3 regions of the Bifidobacterium thermophilum genome follow, and region 3 is predicted to be linked to each of the others. Evidence: riboswitches for the same ligand, from Rfam matches in the RefSeq annotation. Region 3 holds a riboswitch; each other region holds the start of a gene.
What was found. A riboswitch is a leader RNA that binds a small molecule or an ion and turns the genes downstream of it on or off. The one in region 3 is predicted to bind thiamine pyrophosphate.
Positions count from the first base shown of each region.

Region 1: another riboswitch for thiamine pyrophosphate. It lies ahead of thiM (hydroxyethylthiazole kinase); the one in region 3 lies ahead of thiD (bifunctional hydroxymethylpyrimidine kinase/phosphomethylpyrimidine kinase).
Region 2: another riboswitch for thiamine pyrophosphate. It lies ahead of CQR48_RS06575 (TenA family protein); the one in region 3 lies ahead of thiD (bifunctional hydroxymethylpyrimidine kinase/phosphomethylpyrimidine kinase).

Region 1 is NZ_PCGX01000007.1:201,228-205,425, forward strand. Features, by position in the region: gene thiC (phosphomethylpyrimidine synthase ThiC) at 1-961, opposite strand, end outside; gene thiM (hydroxyethylthiazole kinase) at 1,171-2,133, opposite strand; TPP riboswitch at 2,123-2,231, opposite strand; gene CQR48_RS02780 (acyltransferase family protein) at 2,469-3,809, shown strand; gene CQR48_RS02785 (hypothetical protein) at 3,806-4,198, shown strand, end outside.
Region 2 is NZ_PCGX01000010.1:262,667-266,864, forward strand. Features, by position in the region: gene CQR48_RS06570 (DUF262 domain-containing protein) at 1-1,437, shown strand, start outside; gene CQR48_RS06575 (TenA family protein) at 1,653-2,513, opposite strand; TPP riboswitch at 2,507-2,615, opposite strand; gene CQR48_RS06580 (pyridoxamine 5'-phosphate oxidase family protein) at 3,170-3,748, shown strand; gene CQR48_RS06585 (DEAD/DEAH box helicase) at 3,905-4,198, opposite strand, start outside.
Region 3 is NZ_PCGX01000008.1:174,194-178,391, reverse strand. Features, by position in the region: gene thiD (bifunctional hydroxymethylpyrimidine kinase/phosphomethylpyrimidine kinase) at 68-1,705, opposite strand; TPP riboswitch at 1,697-1,786, opposite strand; gene CQR48_RS03475 (DMT family transporter) at 1,858-2,820, shown strand; gene CQR48_RS03470 (Bax inhibitor-1/YccA family protein) at 2,840-3,721, shown strand; gene CQR48_RS09395 (hypothetical protein) at 3,838-3,960, opposite strand; gene CQR48_RS03465 (hypothetical protein) at 3,957-4,198, opposite strand, start outside.

The DNA of each region.
Region 1 (4,198 bases), on a different contig from region 3:
GTTGCGTGCAGCCGCGTGCGGCGATGTCAACGCGCTGCTGTTTGGCGAGTCGTGCGGCTTCCTTTGCGGCTTTCGCGTTGGTGAAGTTGCCGGATTTGGCGGCTTGTGAACAGTTAAGTGAGGTGGCGGGCGAATTGCCGTCCGCCACCTCAATAGCGTCCCCCACAGATGTTGTCCCCGCTGCCGGTGCGCTCGAGATGGTGCGCGCCGCGTATCCGTGATGTCCGCTGCCGCGTACGCTGCGCCACGCATCCACCATCGCTTGGGTGGTGGCTTTCGGGTCCTCAGCCCCGGCGATTGCTGAGACCACGAACCAGCCGGCGGCTTTGGAGGCTGCCAAATCGTGCATGTCGGCGAGCGTCACGCCTCCGCCAATGACGACCGGATAGTCGCTGGCGGCGCAAATGGTGTTGATGAGATCGATGCTCAGGAAATGCTTGCTGCCGTCATTTTCGACGACGATGGCTTCGGGCTTGGTGGTTGAGGGGTGCAGCGGTGCGGCGCCGATGTAGTCGATGCAGCCGCTGGGCAGTTCGTTGATGAGTTTGACGAGACTTTCGGTTTCCGCGCTCAATCCGATGATGGCGTCGTCGCCGAGCAGCTGTCGTGCTTCGCGGGGGTCCATATCGTCTTGTCCGATGTGTACGCCGTCGACTTTGATACCGAGGTTGCGGCACTGCCAGACTACGTCTACACGGTCGTCGATGACGAATGCGACGGTGTCGGACTTGCCGTTGTCTTCGATGATTTGTGCGATATCGCGTGCGGTTTCGGTCAACTGTTTGGCGTCTGCGGTTTTGTCGCGCAGTTGGATGAACGTTGCTCCGCCTTGCAGTGCGTCGTCGACGATGTCGCCGACCGGCCGGCCTTTGGTGTCTTGTGATCCGAGGATGCAGTAGGCGGTCAGGTCGAAGCTGTCGCGCATGGAAGCGTAGGGGTACGGGTTGGTTGGGTTGGTCATGGTGTTCTTTCTGTTGATGGGGGCCGGTGTGGACCCCGAGGTGTGTTCATTCATCGCTTGGTACTGGCGGTCATGCGAACGATTCATTCGCTTGATACCAGATATGGCATGGTGATATCACGCGGCGGTATGGTTACGTTTGCATATGAACTGCCGGACAGTACGCTCCGGCGATCTGCAAGACGTCTTGATGCGATGCAGCGAGCCGGTCAGGCGGCTTCAGCGGTAATCGGGGACTGGGAGACCGTCTGCGCAGTGGTGCTCCACAGGGCGTCCAGGAATGCGGTCTGGAAGCTGCCTGGACCGTTGCTGGCCCGCTCGGCTTCCTCACTGGCGCGATTGTACAGGGCGCTCGCGGTCAATGCGGCGGTAAGCGGATCGGTTACGGCGAGATAGGTGGCGGTGACGCCTCCGAGCGAGCATCCCGCTCCGGTGATTTTGGTCATCATCGGGCTGCCGCCGGGCAACCGGTAGACGGTATCGCCATCGGTCACGAGGTCGGTTGCGCCGGACACGGCGACCGCAGCACGGTGGTTTGGAGCGTATCCGCGCAAATACCGGGCCATAATGACGGCGGCATCACGTGCACTGTCCACATCATCCACCGCCTCGACACCGGCCGGTCTGGTGGTGTCGGTGTGCGCGCCGGCGGATGGGACGTTGAGATCCCAGATTCCCGCCAACGCAATGATTTCCGAGGCGTTGCCCCGCACGATGGTCGGGGGAGCGGAGCGGAAAGCCCAGAGAATAGCGGAACGTGTCCTGCCGATTCCGGCGGCCACGGGGTCGAGCACCCATGGGTGTTGCGCGGCGTGCAATGAGCGTGCGATGTTGCCCAGAGCGTCCTTGAAGAATGGCAGCAGGGTGCCGACATTGATATACGTGGCTTTGGCGATGGCCGCGGTGTCGATGATATCGTCCGGCAGGTAGCTCATGGCCGCGGTGCCTCCTGCGGCGAGCTGCGCGTTGGCGACAAGGTTGATGGTCACGAAATTCGTGAATGACTGGGCGAGCGGGGTGGTGTCCCGCACGCTGTCCACGGCTTGGGCGATCAGCTCACGCTGGTGATCGTCGGCGGCGAGCGGCGTGGCTTCGGTATGCGCGCTGAATCGCTTGGCGTCGTCAACGATGGACGAGTTGCCACTGGTGTCTGGTGATGCGTCTGTGCTCATCATTGCTCCCTACGCTGGTTCTAACCAACAGGTTCTAAGGGTCAGGCACGATGCCTTTCTCAGCCCGGCCTCGCGGCTGGGCTCCCCTGCATTGGATTATGGAAATTATCGTAGGAATGCCTGTGGACACGGGTGCGTATTCCGGCTCCCATGGTGTATGGCACGCTGCGCTCGCCGGTTGTTGGCATGTTGTACAGTGTGTACTAATGACAACGATTGCATCCTAATGTCGGGATTGCTGTCATTGAGCATAGTTTTGGCACGTGATTCCAACGTGGTAGAGCGTGCCGTACTGGAGAGCGTGAGAGCGGGAGCGAACGAGAGAAGAAGAAGGCATGGCGTTGAATCTGGCCGACAATGTGCACAAGAGGGTATCCGAGGATTGCACAATGCATGCTGAAACGCATGCTGAAACGCACGCTGCCACAATGCGCAAAGAACCGCGTTCGTCATCGCGCGATACCGCTTCGGCTTCACCGTTCAGTCCTGTGGTCCGACGGTGGAGAAACCGTGAGTCGGGCGTTGAAGCCTTACGCATCATCGCCATGGTGATGATTGTTGCGTATCACTCATGCTGGAATGGTACGGCAGTACATAACGTTGCTCTTGGATCGTCGGCGTTTGATCTCTGGGCGTTATCCCTGAGTCCGTTGGGGAAAACCGGTGTTGCCATCTTCTTTCTCATCTCTGCCTGGTATTTATGCGAACGTGAAGCGCCTACGTTCCGCTCGTCATTGAGAAAAGCTTGTTATCTTGAGCTTGAAGTGCTGATGTATAACATTATTCTGTTTGCAGAATATCGTATTCTCGTGCCGAACGCCTTGCTGTCGGTAGACGATATCGTAGGCAATCTGTTCCCGATTTCTTCGAATGCTTTGTGGTATGCGACGGCGTACATTATGTTCTTGCTGCTATATCCGTTTGTCACGGCGGCGTTGCGTGCTATCGGCCCGAGTAGGCACGCTCGTTTGGCATTGGTGATGTTTGCGGTTTGGGGTATTGCATATGGTTTGACGCGTTATGCAACGTGGGAGTTTCCGACATGGAGTTTCATATATTTCATATATTTATACATCTTGTTGTCGTATTATCGCTGGTATTTGCGTGAGATAACACCTTCCACGGCATGGCTGATGGTTGCGGCAGGGTGTTTGATTTTTGTTGTCCATATCGCTTCTTGCGTTCTTGCATTCCGATATACGGGAAACCACAGTTATACGAACATCGATCATCTGTTTTTGACCGGGGAAGGAAAGCTTCCTGTGTTGCTGGTGGCGTTTGGCCTTGTATCGTTGGCTGTTCGTTGTCATCGACACATTATCGGAATCAACGCCGTGGCATCGGCGATGTTTGGTGTCTATGTGTTGCATGAAAATGCTGTGTTGCGCAACCTGTTGTGGTCGGAGATGTTCCCTTTGGAACAGGTTAGAACCTGGCGTGCTCCTATTGCCATGCTCATCGCTGTCATTGCGTGTATTGTCGTGTTCGGCACAATCATTGATATTCTTCGTCAGTTGTTGTTCGCGATGACCATCGATAAACATTACAACACTTGGTTTGATGCTGTCTATGACTGGTTGTGCAGCTGTGAGGTCGCGCAGTGGTTGCGTGCGTCGCTTCAACCGGTGAAGGGAATCATGCATGATGTACACGACACGGAAGGACGGGCATCGTGAGTAGTGCTGTTGAAGGAAGCGTACCGGTCTCGCGGCGGTCTACTGATGCGCGTCGCACGCACCGCATCCGCAAGTGGCTTGCCGTTCCGAAGAATCTTCTTCATGTTGGAGTGTTGACGGCGTATATCGCTGTCGTCATCACGGTGATGTGCTTCCATGAACCGTGGTTCGACGAAGCGCAATCGTGGCTGATGGCCCGTGACTGCTCATGGCATGATTTGTTGCTGGTGCGCCCGCATTACGAGGGGCATCCGCCGTTCTGGTGGCTGTTGCTGGCGATTCCTGCGCGTCTTGGCGTGCCATACGAGTGGGGAATCAAGAGCATTCAATTGATGACGGCGGTTTTCTTTGTATGGCTGTTGATATTCCGTTCAGGATTGCCGAAAGTG
Region 2 (4,198 bases), on a different contig from region 3:
ACCGTCTACCGCAGCCTCCTGCGTGTTCTCAACAGAAAAGAACCCGGACGCACCGGACGCACGGCGTTCGCAAAACGGTATGGGTACATTCGCAAACTGTTCGGAGCCGACGCATTCCCGACCATCGGCGAGCTGGACAAATTCTATGAGAAGCTGCTCAAGGTCACCATTTTGCGCATCCATGTGTCAGATGTCACCGACGCGTTCAACGTGTTCTCCTCGATGAACTCGAAAGGCCTGCCGCTGACACTAGTCGACCTGCTGAAGGCGGAATTCATTTCGGACGCAGGCGAATACCTCGACCGCAAGGCAGAAGAAACCACCAACCAGTGGATAGCATTGTCCGAAACCCTCAGCCGCGACGGCGAGCCGGATACCACCATCACCACCCAGTTCCTCCTGAACAATTGGGACGCGTTCGAAAGCGAAGACAACAGATCCATCACCAAGAGCAGCGCGCTCAAACTCTACCGCAGCCGAATCCGCCAGTACTACAGTGAAAAACGCTCCGACTATCTGTCAGTTCTCCAAGAACGTGCAGGCATCTATGCCCAGATTCTGTGTCTGCCCGAGCATGAGCATCACGACCAGACCATCGCCAAGCGGCTGAAGGCGCTGGTTCAACTCGAATCGACCCAGTCGTACCCGCTGTTGATGGAGCTGCTTGGAGATCCCGGCCTCGAGCTCGGAGATGCACTCCCACAGATTCTCGACTATCTCATCGCCTTCTACGTGCGGCGAAACATCACACTGGTGCCAAAATCCTCTAATATCAGAGCCCGCATCATCCGTCTGACCCGCGAACTCAAGCAACACAAGTACACCGGAATCGCGGCACTGAATCTCATTCGTAACGGTGAAGGCGATATCCAAGGATTGAACGCCATCAGTGTCGACGACAATGTGCTCCGTACAACCCTGTGCACGCAAGGCATCTACGACAAGAACAAGGCGACAACGCGCTTTGTCCTGATCGACCTCGAACGACGCCTGCCGGGCGAAGGTATCGTCAGCAAAGCGCGCCCGGACACCTTTGACGATTTCGTCAAGAACAGCACCAAACAACGTCGCTGGTCCATCGAACACATCCTGCCGGAAGGTAACCTACCTGATACGTGGAACAACGCGATCAGCCCGGACAATCCAGACCAAGCCAAGGAAATCCAAGCGGAATGCGTCCACCTGATCGGCAATCTCACGCTCACCCCATACAACAGCGAACTGGGGCAACGAACCTTCGACGAGAAGAAGCGGTACAAGGATCCGACCAGCAGCGATATCACAGGTCTGGCGATGCCGCTGAAAATCAACGTGTCCATACCGGATGTCGAGAACGGCGAGACACTCGAGTCGAAAACGACATGGACCGCTGATGACATCAAGCGCCGGAGTGCTTGGTTTGCCGATAAAATCGCCCAGCTGTACAGCCTGAATTGAGTTGTGGCAACGGCTCCTGTGGTGATTGAAATTACGCGGCAGCGGGATTCCAATCCTCGCGGGAGCCGCCCCCCATATGCTTTCAGATAAGTCGAGCGGCCACCTGCGTGATTAAACTGCTCGGGTTATCTCCTGATCAGAGGATTATCAACAGTCGCCAGCGGATCTTCATCCGCCGCCAACGCGTCAAGGGCAGCCAGCACGCGTTCGTGACGTCAGCTTTCCCGCTCTCCTTCTGGCTCCCCCACCGCATACGCATACGAATCCTCGAAGAACGCGCGCTCGAGCCGTGCGACTTCGGGGAATACGGCGGCTTCCGGGCCGTCGACGCTCGCATACCGGTTCACCAGCTCGATGAGATTGCCCACCCAGCGGCGGAACAGATCGCCTTCGTGCAGCTCCACCCAGCCGCGGTGCGCCGGCACCTGCTGGACGACACCCGCATCCACCGTGCGCTTGGCCCAGGCCAGGTACAGCCATTCCATCGCGCACATCAGGCACAAGAGTTGAGCGAAACTGCCGGTCGCGGCAATCTGGTCGAGATACGCGCAATATTCGCGGTTCGCCGGGGTTTGTGGCACGCTCGCCTGATGCCGCTCGTCTACCCCGTATTCCTCAAGGAACCGCAGGAAATACGGCTTCTCCTGATCGGCGAAGAACTCGGCCTGCTGGTTGAGCATGTCCCGAATCTCCTGCGTCGGCGCCTGCGCGGTCAACCGTTCCAACGTCGGCTGCGTGAAGAACGTGAAATCCTGAATCAGATAGCTGATGAGCACACTGTCCGGCAACGTGTCATCCAACAGTTCGTTGACAAACCGCGAATTAATCGCCGCCCGCCAATCCTCGGCGGCCGACATGTAGAACGCGTCAGCCACACTGCCGGGCGTCGCACCGAGAAAAGCGTAATCACCGCTTGCGCTGGCCGGTGCGAGCGGGACATGCTTTGCCGCAGATCCAGACGTTTCACCAGGCACACCGGATGCACCAGATGCACCGGACGCACCGGTTTGGGCGACGTGTGATGCGATTGTCGCTTCAGCAATATGATTCGAATGAGCAGACGATAATGCCGTCATGGCTGTTCCTTTCCTTCGCCGGTATTGCCCGGACAGGTTCACAGGGTCTGCGCCTTGCGCACTCTCAGCCACGGCCCCGCCGCAGCTCCCCTAGGTTGCCCAGCCACCCTACCTCAGCCACCGGGACATACGTGCACGAGTTTCGCCCCCATCATCGAGTTGCGCCGCCCCTGCGTTCCGGGATTCGCCCGTCATTGCACCATCGTGCGCCCCTGCGGCATATGCCGGCCAACATCACCATGCCCATCTACCAGCACGATTGCCGTCATCCCGCGCAATGTTCACTATTCCGTCGGATTCCGTCGGGCGTCGCACCATCCGATACCAGCGCATTGAGAATCATTGAAAACGAGAACCGACTTCATGCCCTGGGGCGTTCAATCATTGCGGCATATCACGTCGCGAGGCGCCCTACGTTCTATACTGCACTGTAACAACCGCCTGGATGCGCGTCCCGTACCGAATGCAACTCGTATGCCACCGCATCACCATACTGTGAGGATTTCATGACCGATTCTGCTCTTCAGCCGCCACGACACACGCCAACACCGCAGGATGCCGCGCCCGCCCCACTCAGGACGCCATTACCGCCATCCGGCTCTTTACGCCGCGCGCCGCATGTACATGCCTCGACGGCCCCCGGAGTGCATCGTCCGATGCGCCGAGCCGATCGCGAAGTACGCTCCCCGCAGCAAATCAAGGATATTCTTGACGCGTGCGAAGTCGTTCGTATCGCCTACCAGGATGCCGAAGGGTTGACCATCGTGCCGATGAATTTCGGCTATGATTTCAGCCTCGCTCGGTTTGCACACCCCGAAGACGATCTTCCGGTCAACGTGTCAGCGGACGGCACACCGTTGCCACCGGATTTCGGTGAGTTGCGCATCTTCCTGCATTCATCGCACGAGGGACGAAAAATCGACGCCATCAGTGCAGCCGGCAACGCGCTTCCGGTCGCCTTTGAGCTTGACTGCGACCATCAGGTGCATGAAGGCCGCACACCTTGCAACTGGTCAGCGTCCTTCCGCTCGATTGTCGGTACGGGTATGGCATCGGTGATAACGAATCTGGATGAGAAAATCACAGCCATGCAAGCCCTGATGAGCAAGCAAGCCGGCATGGATCACGTGCCGTTCACCGCGCAGCAGATGGCAAGCGTCACCGTCTGGCAAATCACTTCGACCAACTTCACCGGAAAAATCCACACCGTTCCGCGCCCGCATGGCGGCAAGTGACTGTCCTTGCGCCCCTGCCCGATTCGCAACTTGGCATATCGTCAGCTCGGGCGCCGCGTGATACTTGCGCGATTCGCAGCGCAATACGGTCGCCGTCCGCAACGGCGTTCTCGCCCGACCATCGCCCGACCGGCCACCGACCGACCGCCTGGCAACTCACCCGAGCAACGCGAGCAGATCGTCCTTGGTGAGCCGGCTGATGGCACTACCACCGGTCGTCGAGGCATCGTCCACGAATTTCGCCGCAAGATCGGACTTCGTGTGCTGCAAGTTGAGAATACGCTCCTCAATCGTGTCCTTCGCCACGATCTGATACACATTCACATCCTGCGTCTGCCCGATGCGATGCGCACGATCGGTCGCCTGATTCTGCGCAGCCGCATTCCACCATGGGTCAGCATGCACCACCACGCAAGCACCAGTCAGATTGAGACCGGTGTTGCCGGCTTT
Region 3 (4,198 bases):
GCATAATGTCAATACCATCGTGGGGCGCCGGACCCCTGGGTCTCAAGGCCTTGAGACCCCAAATACCCTAGAATCCCAGCGCAGGTCTGGTCAGTCCTTGTTCAAAGAAGCGGAATTCATGCTCCGACGAAACGAGCGCCGCATGCATCATATGCTCATATTCGTCAATCGATGCTTCGGCGGCAAGCCGGTCGCAGATCTGCACCTCGCGCAGCGTGCTCTCGGTGAATTCCGGGTCGGAATACATGCGGATCCACTCGCCGAAGGGATGCGTCTCAACGTCGATATGCTTCTCGCGCACCTGCTCGCGCATTTCCTTGCCCATGGCGGCGTACAGCCAGAAACACGGCATGACCACAGCGGCAAGCCGGGCATACGAGCCGGAATCGGCGACCCGATGCTCGTGGCCGATATAGGCCGCGGTCACCTCGGAGCGGGAAGTGCCAGACGGGTCGAATCCATGCTTGACATACCAGTTGTGGTGGAACATTACCTCGGAATCCACACCTCCGGAAGCCGCCTGTGCGAAGAACACCCGCTCGTCCAGGCGGTCGGCACGCGAGGAGGCGAGCGCCAGCAGCGACGTGTAATCGGTCAGATAGATGTCGTCTTGATGCAGGTAGAACGCGAAATCCTCCAATGACAGCGTGGCATCCACCATGCTGGTGATGAAGCGCATGCCGTGAATCCGTTCGCGGATGGGCCGCACACGGTTCCAGTAGTCGGCGCTGAAGCGCAATCCGGTCGGCGCGTGCTGCCATGTGAAATCGACTGGCCCGTGCCCTTTGCCCACGTGCAAACGGTCGGCGGCGGCGATTGCCCCGTTCATCCACGTTTTCGCACGGCGTGCGGCCTGCTCCCATGTGTCGCATTGCGGGCGCAGCGCGGCGAGCGTGCTGGACAGGGTGTCCCCCGTACCGTGGACGTTGTGGGTGCGCACCGCACGGCCTTCGATACGCGTGGTGCGCACCTCGCCCTGCCCGTCGGACGGTTCGGCGAGTATGTCGGTGCTTGACGCGCCGCCGGCGAGCGCGAGCGCACCGCCTTTGGCGTATACGGCGACGCCATAGCGCTTACATACCTCGCGTGCCATGGATTCCAGCGTGTCGATATCCGCTGCTGGCTGGTCGGCGTCGGCGAGTGCGGCGAGTTCCGGCACATTCGGCGTGATGATGTCGGCCATGGGGATGATGTCGCGCAGGGCCTGTTCGGCTTGCTCGGTGAGCAGGGCGTCACCGGATTTCGCGTACATGACCGGGTCGAGGACGACTACCGGTTTGGCGATGCCCTCGTCACGGTAATGCTGCTCCAATGCGGTCAGCCACCCTTTGACCGCTTCGACGAGTTCGGGGGTGCCGAGCATACCGATTTTCATCGAGTCGATGATTGCGTCGTCGCTGACCGCATTGAGCTGTGCGACAAGGAAGTCCGGCTCCATGTTCACGATGCTGGTCACGCCCTGAGTGTTCTGTGCGAGGACGCTGGTCATGGCCGCATACCCGAACGCTCCTTGTGCAGTGAACGCTTTCATGTCCGCCATGGTGCCGGCGCCGCCGATCGGGTCTGAACCTTCGATGGACAGGATTCTCAGCCGGGATGGCGCGTCTGCCGCGCGCTCCCCCGCGGCCTCCAATTGCGCGAGCGCCGCCATGGCGCCGGTGACGCTCGGGGTTTCATTTGATTGCTGGTATTGCGGCTCACTCATGCCGGACATCCCTTCGCTAGTGCTGACTAGATCAGGTTCAACGGGTGTGTTCTCAGCCTGTCGGCACCCCGTGTCACCGGCAATCCACCATAGCCGACCCCACGGTCAATGCCGCCCTGCACACGTCCGCTCGGTTCGGATATGCTGGAATCATGCGAGAGAATGAGAAACGACGCCGTATCGTCGGCAGTGCGTTGTTGCTGCTGACATCCCTGATCTGGGGATTCGCCTTCGTCAGCCAAGTGCAGGGCATGCAATCGGTTTCCCCGATGTTCTTCAATGCGATCCGATTCACCTTGGGCGCCGTGTCGCTGGCGCCCGTGCTTGTCGTGATGTCAAGGATTCAGGCGGGGCGAGCGGCAACGCGGCAGTCCCCGAAAGCCAGCCGCGGCACTGTAGCGGTATGGTCCGCGGTGTGCGGGCTGATTTTGTGGGCCGGCGCCACCTCGCAGCAATACGGGATCCAATTGAGCATGTCCGCCGGGCATTCCGGATTCGTGACCGCCTTGTATATCGTGCTGGTTCCGGTGCTCGGTCTCCTGTTCCTGCATCGGCGGATCCACATGCTCACCGTACTGGCGATTATTGTGTCGATAGTCGGGTTCTATCTGCTGTGCGTCACGGACACGATCCGCGGCATCGGGGTGGGCGATCTGGTGCTGCTGGCGAGCGCGGTGTTGTATGCCACGCATATTCTCGTCATTGATCGGGTGGGCGGCAGGCTCAATCCGATTGCATTGTCGCTTGGCCAGTATCTGGTGGTCTCGCTGCTCAGCTGGGTGTCGACATTGGTGTTACACCAGGTGGATTGGCAGGGTGCGCTGGCCTGTGCGGGCGCGCTCGCGTACGCGGGCATCATGTCGGTGGGCGTCGCATACACGCTGCAGGTGGTCGGGCAGCGGGTTGTTCCACCATCGCAGGCCTCGATGATTATGTCGTTGGAATCGTTCTTCTCAGCTGTCGGCGGAGCGCTGATCTTGCATGAGACGATGTCGGGACGCGGATATGTGGGCTGCGCCATGATTTTCCTCGGCACGATTCTCGCCCAAATCGATCCGGAACATCTGATCAGACGATTTTCTCCAGATGATTCCCAGCAAAAGACCATAGAATAATCGCAAGAAAGGAGCAATCATGACCTACGATCAGCAGCCCCAGAATCCTTCACCTCAACACATCCAATACCAGGCCGACGGACAGGGACAGCCGCAGTATAGCCAGCCACAGTACGGCCAACCGACCGCGCAGCCACAGGCCGTCTACTATCAGTCCCCTGCCGGCGCCGGCGCGAGCGCAGAATATGCAGCCCCAGCTTCGGCCATTCCCGCCCAGGTCGCGTCAGTCACCGAACATGCGGAACGGACCTCAATGATCCGCACCTACGCCGAAATGACTGCCGGTCTCGCGGTAACAGCCGTGGTGGCGGTGCTCACTCAGACCTTCGGACTGCTCAACAGCTTCCTGGCGGCCACCGGCAGCCTAGGTTGGATCGGTCTGATGCTCGTGCAGATTGTCATGGCCATCGCCATCGGCAATCGTGCGATGAATCTCAAGGCGGGGGCCGCACGCGTCCTGTTCTACCTATATGCCGCGTTGATGGGCTTCACGTTGAGCTCGATTTTCATGATCTACGACCTTGGCTCAATCGGAACGGTTCTTGCGCTGTGCACCGGGTTCTTCTTCGTGCTGACCATGCTGTCGCTGACCATGCGTTCCAGTCTGTTGAAAGCCGGTCCCATTCTTCTGGCCGCGCTCATCACTTTGATCGTCGGTGAATTCGTCATCATGCTCGTCGCTCCGGGTTCGACTGGAATCATGCTGATTTCAGCAATCGGCGTGCTCATCTTCGCCGGGCTGACCATGTACGACGCACAGAAAACCCGTGTCCTGTTCGCACAGTACGCCGGACAGCCTGAAGCAATCAAGAGCCTGTCAATCGTATGCGCGTTGAATCTGTATCTTGATTTCGTGAATATGTTCCTGTATCTACTGCGTCTGTTCGGAAGCCGCGACTGAGCGGATTGCTGTGCTGTGCGGTGCATACGCCGCACAGCACGTCTGATGATTATCGCATTCAGGCCCGCTCCCCTCATCAGGGACCGGGCCTGAATCATATGTCATGTGCGCATGCGTCAGCGCGTCGAGACGAAGGTCGGGAACACCTCGTCGATTACCGCCGCCCCCTTTTCCTGAGCGGACTGCGCATAATCGAAACGCAACGTGAGTATCGACTGCTGGGTGACGATCTCCTTCACATATGTGATGGTGCCGTTCTCCGCATAACTGCACACATGATGTCGCCGGACAGCAGATGGTAGGACACGCTGTGCCCGGAAGCGCAGGCGGAGTATTCGCTCGAGACCGTGGCGCCGGTCGTATTCGATGCGCCGGAAACCTTGATGGTCATGCCGATTGAATCGTCGGTGAAGGTTCGTGTCGCGCCGTTATCGGTTTCCTCATGCCAGACGTAGCCGTCGGGGATGGACACCCGGT